Regions from separate parts of the Bacillus sp. SRL543 genome, predicted to be linked through region 1. Evidence: riboswitches for the same ligand, from Rfam matches in the RefSeq annotation. Region 1 holds a riboswitch; the other holds the start of a gene.

Region 1 (4,410 bases):
TCATCAACGAAGAAGGTCGGCTTAAGGGAGTTATTGTGAGGGGAGCCGTCCTTGGCGCACTTGCCGGGCTTGAAACGGACCTGAATGCAGAAGCTGAAGGAAATGAGGTGGAGAGCATATGACATTCTTGCCGAAGCTTCCGTTAGCCAGCTGGGTGGATAGTGCTGTCAGCTGGATTAAAGACATACTGGGTCCGTTCTTTGACGTTATGACTGATGCAATTGGTGCGGTTGTCCAATTCTTTGTCATGATCCTGGAATCGATCCCGACTTTATTGCTGATTTTAATATTTGCTGCCCTGGCATGGTGGGTCAGCCGCTGGACGATAGCGTTGTTTACTGCTATTGGGTTATTGCTGATTGATAATCTCGGCTACTGGGATGGTACGATCGATACGCTTGCGCTTGTTTTGGCATCGGTCATTATATCCATTCTCATAGGGGTCCCGATTGGAATCTGGATTTCACAAAGCGATCGCGCACAGAAAATCATCACGCCGATTCTGGACTTTATGCAGACGATGCCTGCCTTTGTTTATTTGATACCGGCCATCATCTTCTTTGGGATAGGGGTTGTACCGGGAATCATCGCTTCCGTCATCTTCTCGATGCCGCCAACGATCCGATTGACTAATCTCGGAATCAGGCAGGTGCCGGAGGATCTTGTAGAAGCATCAGATGCCTTTGGCTCAACGCCAAGCCAGAAACTATTCAAGGTCCAGCTGCCGCTGGCAATGAATACAATCATGGCCGGGATCAACCAAAGCATCATGCTTGCTCTATCCATGGTTGTTATCGCATCCCTTGTAGGTGCGCCGGGATTGGGTGCAGATGTGTACCGTGCCGTGACTCAATTAAAAGTTGGTGTAGGTTTTGAAGCTGGTCTTGTCATTGTCATCCTGGCAATTATCCTTGACCGGATTTCTCAAAATATAAGAATCACTAAAAACTAAGGGGGAAGAAACATGAAAAAATTGCGTATAGCCGGGTTGGCTTCAATCCTTGCATTATCTGTCGGATTGGCTGCCTGCGGGAATGAGTCTGACGATTCAAAGGAAAGCAGCACAATCGGTGATGGTGTGGATTACAAAATCACGGGCATCGAGCCTGGTGCCGGAATCATGTCCGCTACTAATAAAGCACTGGAAGAGTATGATAATTTGAAAGATTACACACTGGTTGAGTCATCTTCAGCTGCCATGGCCGCTGAGCTGGACAATGCCATTAAAGATGAAGAGCCTATCATTGTAACTGGCTGGACGCCGCACTGGATGTTCGCCAAGTATGACCTGAAATACCTGGAAGATCCTAAAGGGGTCTACGGTGAGGCCGAGAAGATTGAAACCTTTACACGCAAAGGCCTGGAAGCTGACCAGCCAAGTGCCTACAAAGTGCTTGACCAGTTCTTCTGGACGAATGATGATATCGGTAAAGTCATGGTTGAAATTCAAGAGGGAACAGACCCTGCGGAAGCGGCTGACAACTGGGTGAAAGACAATAGCGATAAAGTAGCCGAGTGGACAAAAGGTGCAGAAGAAGTAAGCGGAGAAGACATTTCCCTTTCATATGTAGCCTGGGATTCTGAGATTGCCAGTACCAATGTTGTGGCGAAAGTGCTGGAAAGCATCGGATATAATGTAGAAATGGTCCAATTGGATGCCGGTCCAATGTTCACGGCTGTGGCCAATGGTGATGCAGATGCGACCGTTGCTGCCTGGCTGCCGCTGACACATAAAGATTATCTTGATCAGTATGGCGACGATATGGAACGCCTTGGTGAAAACCTTGAAGGTGCAAAAACAGGACTTGTCGTTCCTTCTTATGTGGAAGCTGATTCAATCGAAGACTTAGATTAATGAGGCAAGAGCCGGGGATGATCCCGGCTCTTTTTCTGTCTGCGTCACTTAAAAAGTTTTGAGGGCTTCACTGCTTTACGGGCACAATGCAATGGAAGTTAACAGATTGAAAGTGAATGTACATAATGGCAGCTTCCTGCGTCGTTCAAGTCATGTGCCATCCTCATGTCTTTGTCAGGATGCCTGCCGGCTGGACAGCGGAGCTGCCTGATCCGGAGGATGTTTTTTTAGAGATGAAGAGGTTTTAGAAAAAGGCCTGCCTGTCCGATGGGAAAATCATGCCTGACATAATGCCCGGGACGAAGGATTGACAGATGAATTATATAATTGTAGACTATTAGAGAAAATTAAATAAGACCTCACTTTACTGGTGAGGTAGAGGCGCGGTGTTTAACAGTCTTTAGCGGAGCTTGAGAAGCGATGATGCTAGGGAGAAGGAAATATCGCCGAAGCGGGCATATATATCTCAGTATTGCCTGCTGGGTCTGCAGTTAAGAGCTGCAGGACTGTCTCAATGAGCTTCCCGGCTTGTTGAGTTGTGCTATCTCATTTAGGGAAATAAAGAGGACTTATGGGCATATGTATATAACGACCTAAGTTAATCTTAGGTCGTTTTTATTTTGTTCTCATCATACAAATATAGGGGGAGAAAACATGAAAAAAGCTTCATTATTTTTAGTATTTATGCTTTCGGCAGTCCTTTTGCTGGCCGGCTGCGGATCAAGCACAAGTTCAGGTTCAGATTCATCAGAAAGCGATACGTTCAAGGTTGGCCTGGAGGCTGGCTATGCTCCGTTCAACTGGACGCAGAAAGATGATGCCAATGGCGGTGTGAAAATCAAAGGCTCTGCTGAATATGCAGGCGGTTATGATGTTGAAATCGCAAAGAAGATTGCTGATGGGCTTGGAAAGGAATTAGAAATCGTTAAGACAGAATGGGACGGCCTTGTGCCGGCGCTGACGTCAGGGAAAATCGATGCCATCATTGCAGGGATGTCGCCAACGGCAGAACGAAAAGAGACAATCGACTTCTCAGACAACTATTATAATTCCCAGCTTGTTATGGTTGTAAAAAAAGGCGGGGATTACGAAAACGCTACTAGCCTCAAAGACTTTAAAGATGCTAAAATCACAGCTCAATTGAATACATTCCACTATTCTGTGATCGACCAGATTGATGGTGTATCCAAAGAAACAGCGATGGACAATTTCCCGGCGATGAGGGTTGCCCTTGAATCAGGAATCATTGATGGATACGTATCCGAACGTCCTGAAGCAGTCAGTGCTTCTGCTGCGAACGACAACTTTGCAATGGTTGATTTTGAAGAAGGATTCGAAACGTCAGAGGATGATACAGCAATCGCTGTCGGGCTTGAAAAAGGCAGTGAACTGACAGAGAAAATCAACGAGATCCTAAAAGGCATTTCAGAAGAAGACCGCACGACTATCATGGATGAAGCGATCCAGAATCAACCAGCTGCACAATAAGACTGCATAAAACCGGCTGTACGCTTACAGTCGGTTTTATGATGAATACAGAGGGGGAGAAAGATGAGCTTCGAATGGATCGTTAGAATCGTCTCGGAAAACTGGCCAATGTTCCTTCGCGGAGCGGGGATAACACTTCTTATTTCCCTGATCGGCACCATTATCGGCGCCGGCATCGGCTTGCTGGCAGGAGTGGTCCGCACCATTCCTGCACCAGAGCGCGGGCCTAAGAAAATCATGCTGAAGGTGATTAATTTCATCCTTTCGGTATATATCGAATTTTTCCGCGGGACACCGATGATCGTCCAGGCGATGGTCATTTATTATGGCTCCGCTTTGGCATTTGGCATTGATATCAATGTCCTGGCCGCAGCCATCATTGTTGTATCGATCAATACGGGGGCCTATATGGCAGAAATCGTCCGCGGCGGAATCGTCTCCATTGATAAAGGGCAGTTTGAGGCAGCCCAGGCAATCGGGATGAACCATTACCAGACGATGTGGAATGTCGTGCTCCCGCAGGTCATCCGCAATATCTTGCCGGCAACAGGCAACCACTTTGTCATCAATATCAAGGACACTTCCGTCCTGAACGTCATTTCCGTATCGGAATTATATTTCATGACCAAATCAGTCGCGGGGAATAATTTCAGGTATTTCGAGTCATTCTTTGTGGCATGCGTCATTTATTTTGTGATGACGTTCATCGTTACGAGAATCCTGCGTTATTTTGAGCGGAAATTAGACGGGCCTGACAATTTCGATCTGCTGGGCAAAGGTGAAAACAATCTGTAAGGGAAGGGGGAGCGAACATGGAAAAAGTCATTGAAGTTCAGCACTTAAGCAAATCCTTCGGCACGAATCTTGTATTGAAGGACATCGATTTTTCGGTAAAGAAAGGAGAGGTGGTCACGATCATCGGCTCCTCGGGATCCGGGAAATCGACCCTCCTTCGCTGCATCAACCTGCTGGAAAAGCCGAGCGGCGGCCAGATCATTTATAATGGCGAAAATATCCTGGACGACAAGCATGACATTTTTGCTTACCGCCAGAACTTAGGAATGGTA
Region 2 (4,410 bases), 1.2 Mb from region 1:
GGGGGTGAATACATGAATGAAAGAATTAAGAATAAGCTGATGCTGCTGCCGGATCAGCCTGGCTGCTACCTTATGAAGGACAGGCAGGAAACCGTGATCTATGTTGGGAAGGCGAAGGTGCTGAAAAATCGTGTCCGCTCCTACTTCACCGGTTCGCATGACGGCAAAACGCTCCGCCTTGTAAATGAAATAGAAGATTTTGAATATATTGTTACATCATCGGATATGGAAGCCCTTATCCTTGAAATGAACCTGATCAAAAAATATGACCCAAAATACAATGTCATGCTGAAGGATGACAAAAGCTACCCGTTCATCAAGCTGACAGCTGAACGCCATCCAAGGCTGATCACAACCCGGAATGTCAAGAAAGACAAAGGGAAGTACTTTGGGCCATATCCGAATGTCCAGGCGGCAAATGAAACGAAAAAGCTGCTTGACCGGATCTATCCGCTTAGAAAGTGTACCACCCTCCCTGACAGGGTGTGCCTTTACTATCATATGGGCCAGTGCCTGGCGCCATGCGTTAAGCCTGTCAGCGAAAAGCAGTACAAAGATATTGTCGATGAGATTGCACGGTTTTTGAACGGCGGCTACAAAGACATCAAGAAAGAGCTTACGGTGAAAATGACGGCTGCAGCAGAGGAACTGGATTTTGAGAGGGCGAAGGAACTGAGGGACCAGATTGCCCATATTGAAGCGACAATGGAAAAACAGAAAATGACATCGACCGATTTTACTGACCGTGATGTATTCGGCTTTGCCGTTGATAAAGGCTGGATGTGCGTCCAGGTCTTCTTTATCAGGCAGGGTAAGCTGATTGAAAGAGATGTTTCGCTGTTCCCGGTGTACGGAGAGCCGGAGGAAGAAATGCTCACATTCATGGGCCAGTTCTATACAAAGGCAAACCACTTCAAGCCGCGTGAAATCCTGGTGCCGGATTCTATCAACGAAGAAATGGCAGAAAAGCTCCTGGAAGTTAAGGTGCTCAAACCGCAGCGCGGCCAAAAGAAAGATCTTGTCAAGCTTGCTGGGAAAAATGCCGGGATCGCCCTTCAGGAGAAGTTCTCCCTCATAGAAAGGGATGAGGAAAGGACCATCAAAGCGGTTGAAAATCTTGGCCGGCAGCTGGGCATTTATACGCCGCACCGGATTGAAGCCTTTGATAATTCGAATATCCAGGGAACGGACCCGGTTTCCGCCATGATCGTATTCATTGACGGCAAGCCGGAAAAGCGTGAATACAGAAAATATAAGATCAAGACAGTCAAGGGACCGGATGATTATGAATCCATGCGCGAGGCTGTCAGGAGGCGGTACACCAGGGTGCTGAAAGAAGGTCTGCCCATTCCGGATCTTATTATTGTCGACGGCGGGAAAGGCCATATTGAATCCGTAAGGGATGTGCTTGAAAATGAGCTGGGGCTTGATATCCCGATATCCGGCCTTGCCAAGGATGAGAAGCACAAGACTTCCCAGCTTTTATATGGAAATCCGCTGGAGATCATTCCGCTTGAGCGGAACAGCCAGGAGTTTTATCTGCTGCAGCGGATCCAGGATGAGGTTCACCGATTTGCCATCACCTTCCACCGCCAGCTCCGGGGAAAAAGCGCCTTCCAATCACTATTGGATGACATTCCGGGAATTGGGGAAAAGAGGAAGAAGCTGCTATTGAAAACCTTCGGATCCGTGAAAAAAATGAAGGAAGCCGGATTGGATGAATTCACAGCTGTCGGAATTCCAGCGAATGTCGCTCAGGAATTAAAGAATAAATTATCTGAATAGCATTGATATCAAAAAAGGGCTATGTTATAATGGTCTCAACTTTATAGCAATATCACTTTATAGCATTAAAGTGAAGGTAGAGGTGCAAACTTCATCAGTAAAAGCTTAGAGAAAGATGAGTTTCTATGAAAAGCTTTGAAAGGGAATGTTTGCCGAAGAAAAGAAAGTCTCATTTCTTTCTTTTCTGGTCCTGTATTGAATAAATACCGGATTGTCAAGACAGTGCCGTCTTGGAGAGCTATCTCACTGTGTGGGCATATTATATATGTATTCTAAACACAGCAATGAGATGGTCATTCTCATTGCTTTTTTGTGTTCAAATAAGCAATGGATGGCCTCTCTTTTAAATGTCAGGCGGCCGGAAACACGATATCCAGATGAAAGAAGGAGAAACGATGGGATTAATTGTCCAGAAATTCGGAGGGACTTCTGTTGGCAGCACAGAAAGAATCTTGAATGCAGCAGAGCGCGCAATTGAAGAAAAAAATAGAGGCAACGATGTGGTTGTCGTTGTATCTGCAATGGGTAAAACGACTGACCAGCTTGTCGGCCTGGCCAGGGAAATTTCAGCTGCGCCAAGCAAGCGTGAAATGGATATGCTCCTGACTACAGGGGAGCAGGTGACAATCAGCCTTTTTAGCATGGCTTTGAATGAGAAGGGCTATGAAAGCATCTCCTTCACTGGCTGGCAGGCGGGGGTAGAGACGGAGGCTGTGCATGGGAACGCAAGGATTGTACATATCGATCCGGAGAAAATCCAGAACCAGCTTAATCAAGGCAGGATCGTCGTTGTTGCCGGCTTCCAGGGAGTAACTGAGGACGGGAGCATAAGCACGCTGGGACGCGGGGGATCGGATACAACTGCAGTGGCGCTGGCAGCAGCGCTTAAAGCGGATAAGTGCGATATTTATACAGATGTGACAGGAGTTTATACGACTGATCCGCGCTATGTAAAAGGAGCGAGGAAGCTGCAGTCCGTTTCCTATGATGAAATGCTGGAGCTTGCGAATCTCGGGGCAGGGGTGCTTCACCCGAGGGCAGTTGAATTTGCCAAAAACTATGAAGTGCCGCTTGAAGTAAGATCAAGCACTGAAAGGGAAAGAGGAACGATCATTGAGGAGGAGCCAACAATGGAAGAAAATTTAGTTGTACGGGGAGTAGCATTTGAAAATGCGATTACTAAGATAGCAATCCTTGGGCTGGAGGACACCCTGAAGGGCCTGTCGACTGTCTTCACGACGCTTGCTGCCCATCATATCAATGTAGATATCATCATTCAGAGCGTGGCCGAAGGGCAGACAGGAAGCCTGTCTTTCTCAATTAAAAATGATGATTTGGAAGAGACGCTAAAAGTGCTGGAAAATAATCGGGATACACTGAAATATGACCGGATCGAATCAGAATCAGGACTTGCAAAAGTGTCTATCGTCGGTTCGGGCATGGTGTCGAATCCTGGGGTGGCAGCAGAGATGTTTGAGGTGCTTTCTTCAAATGGGATTCAGGTCAAGATGGTCAGCACTTCTGAGATCAAGGTATCGACCGTCATCGGTGACAGCTTTATGGTTAAAGCGGTGGAAGCCCTCCACGAAGCGTTCGAACTGTCAGGCACCCCGGCGAGGAGCCTTTAAATCAAAAAGATGGCAGATGCGCAGGGCTGCATCCAAGAAGAATTCTCTTCCCGGGTGCGGGCCCCGCATCATGCCATCTCTTCTTTTGTGCTGCTTCAGCGGTCCTTCCCTTAGAGCGGGCTGATGCGGTCTCTTTTATCCCACTTTACTGTGAAAAGGACAAGGCCGCCCCTTTTTTTGGGATGTTCAAAGGCTTCTGACAGCAGTTCCTTTTGAGATTCCAGCTGCTGTGCAAGAAAACCGGCTTCGAGCTGGAAGGTGCAGTCCGGGTTTTCCTTAAAGCGCCTGGCAAAAAGCGGGCTGGAAAGCTGGAGCTCCACTTCGCTCCTTTTTTCTTCTTTTACAGCAAGATTTCCCCAGCCGGCGCTTTCAAAAAATTCAATGACTGCTTCCATTGTTTGGAGCGGGTATTTCCTGGCCAGCCTTTTGCCGGCCCAATATAGGATTTCGGCTGCATCCTTGCCCAGCATATCTGAAAGAACGTCTTCCCTTATCAATTCATAGCCGAAAGCAGGGACGGTTTCCGGCCCGTGCCCGGCCTTTGTTTCTGCGGATGTCATATTGCTCAATCGTCTCCCCTCTTTCTATGATTCTATTATATACAATCCGGATAAGAATAAAGCACAGATTCAAGAAAAAACAGCTCAAGACCTATAAGAAAAAAATGCTATTTCAATATATTCTCCTATACATGCGGAATCATAGCCAGAGAGTGGATTTTCGTTCTTTATATAATATCAATATATTTTAAAAATTTTATTTATATCATATATTTTATGTATCCGTTTTCTTGACGCTCTATTCCGATGGGAGTAAAATGGACATGTTACTTAATTGTAAGAAAATGAATAATTACATTTTCTCGATGGTGGAAAGGCCCTATTTTCCAGAAATAATATTTTCATAGAAAAAGCCTTTGCATCATTTCTTTAAAATTCAGGGGGGGTAAATCAATGGCAGGTAATCGGGAGTTTTTTAATCGCAGACTGCATTCATT

What was found. Region 1 has a riboswitch for lysine ahead of AC4E8B_RS24780 (transporter substrate-binding domain-containing protein). Riboswitches for the same ligand answer to the same signal wherever they lie in the genome.
Region 2: it holds a riboswitch for lysine, as region 1 does, so the genes downstream of both, AC4E8B_RS18775 (aspartate kinase) here and AC4E8B_RS24780 (transporter substrate-binding domain-containing protein) in region 1, are expected to answer to the same signal.

Annotation. Positions count from the first base shown of each region.
Region 1 covers NZ_OZ481794.1:4,863,747-4,868,156, reverse strand. The annotation lists gene proV (glycine betaine/L-proline ABC transporter ATP-binding protein ProV) at 1-122, shown strand, start outside; gene AC4E8B_RS24790 (ABC transporter permease) at 119-952, shown strand; gene AC4E8B_RS24785 (glycine betaine ABC transporter substrate-binding protein) at 965-1,855, shown strand; lysine riboswitch at 2,224-2,407, shown strand; gene AC4E8B_RS24780 (transporter substrate-binding domain-containing protein) at 2,510-3,343, shown strand; gene AC4E8B_RS24775 (amino acid ABC transporter permease) at 3,407-4,138, shown strand; gene AC4E8B_RS24770 (amino acid ABC transporter ATP-binding protein) at 4,156-4,410, shown strand, end outside.
Region 2 covers NZ_OZ481794.1:3,667,369-3,671,778, reverse strand. The annotation lists gene uvrC (excinuclease ABC subunit UvrC) at 13-1,785, shown strand; lysine riboswitch at 1,855-2,034, shown strand; gene AC4E8B_RS18775 (aspartate kinase) at 2,181-3,413, shown strand; gene AC4E8B_RS18770 (YslB family protein) at 3,524-3,973, opposite strand; gene AC4E8B_RS18765 (succinate dehydrogenase cytochrome b558 subunit) at 4,367-4,410, shown strand, end outside.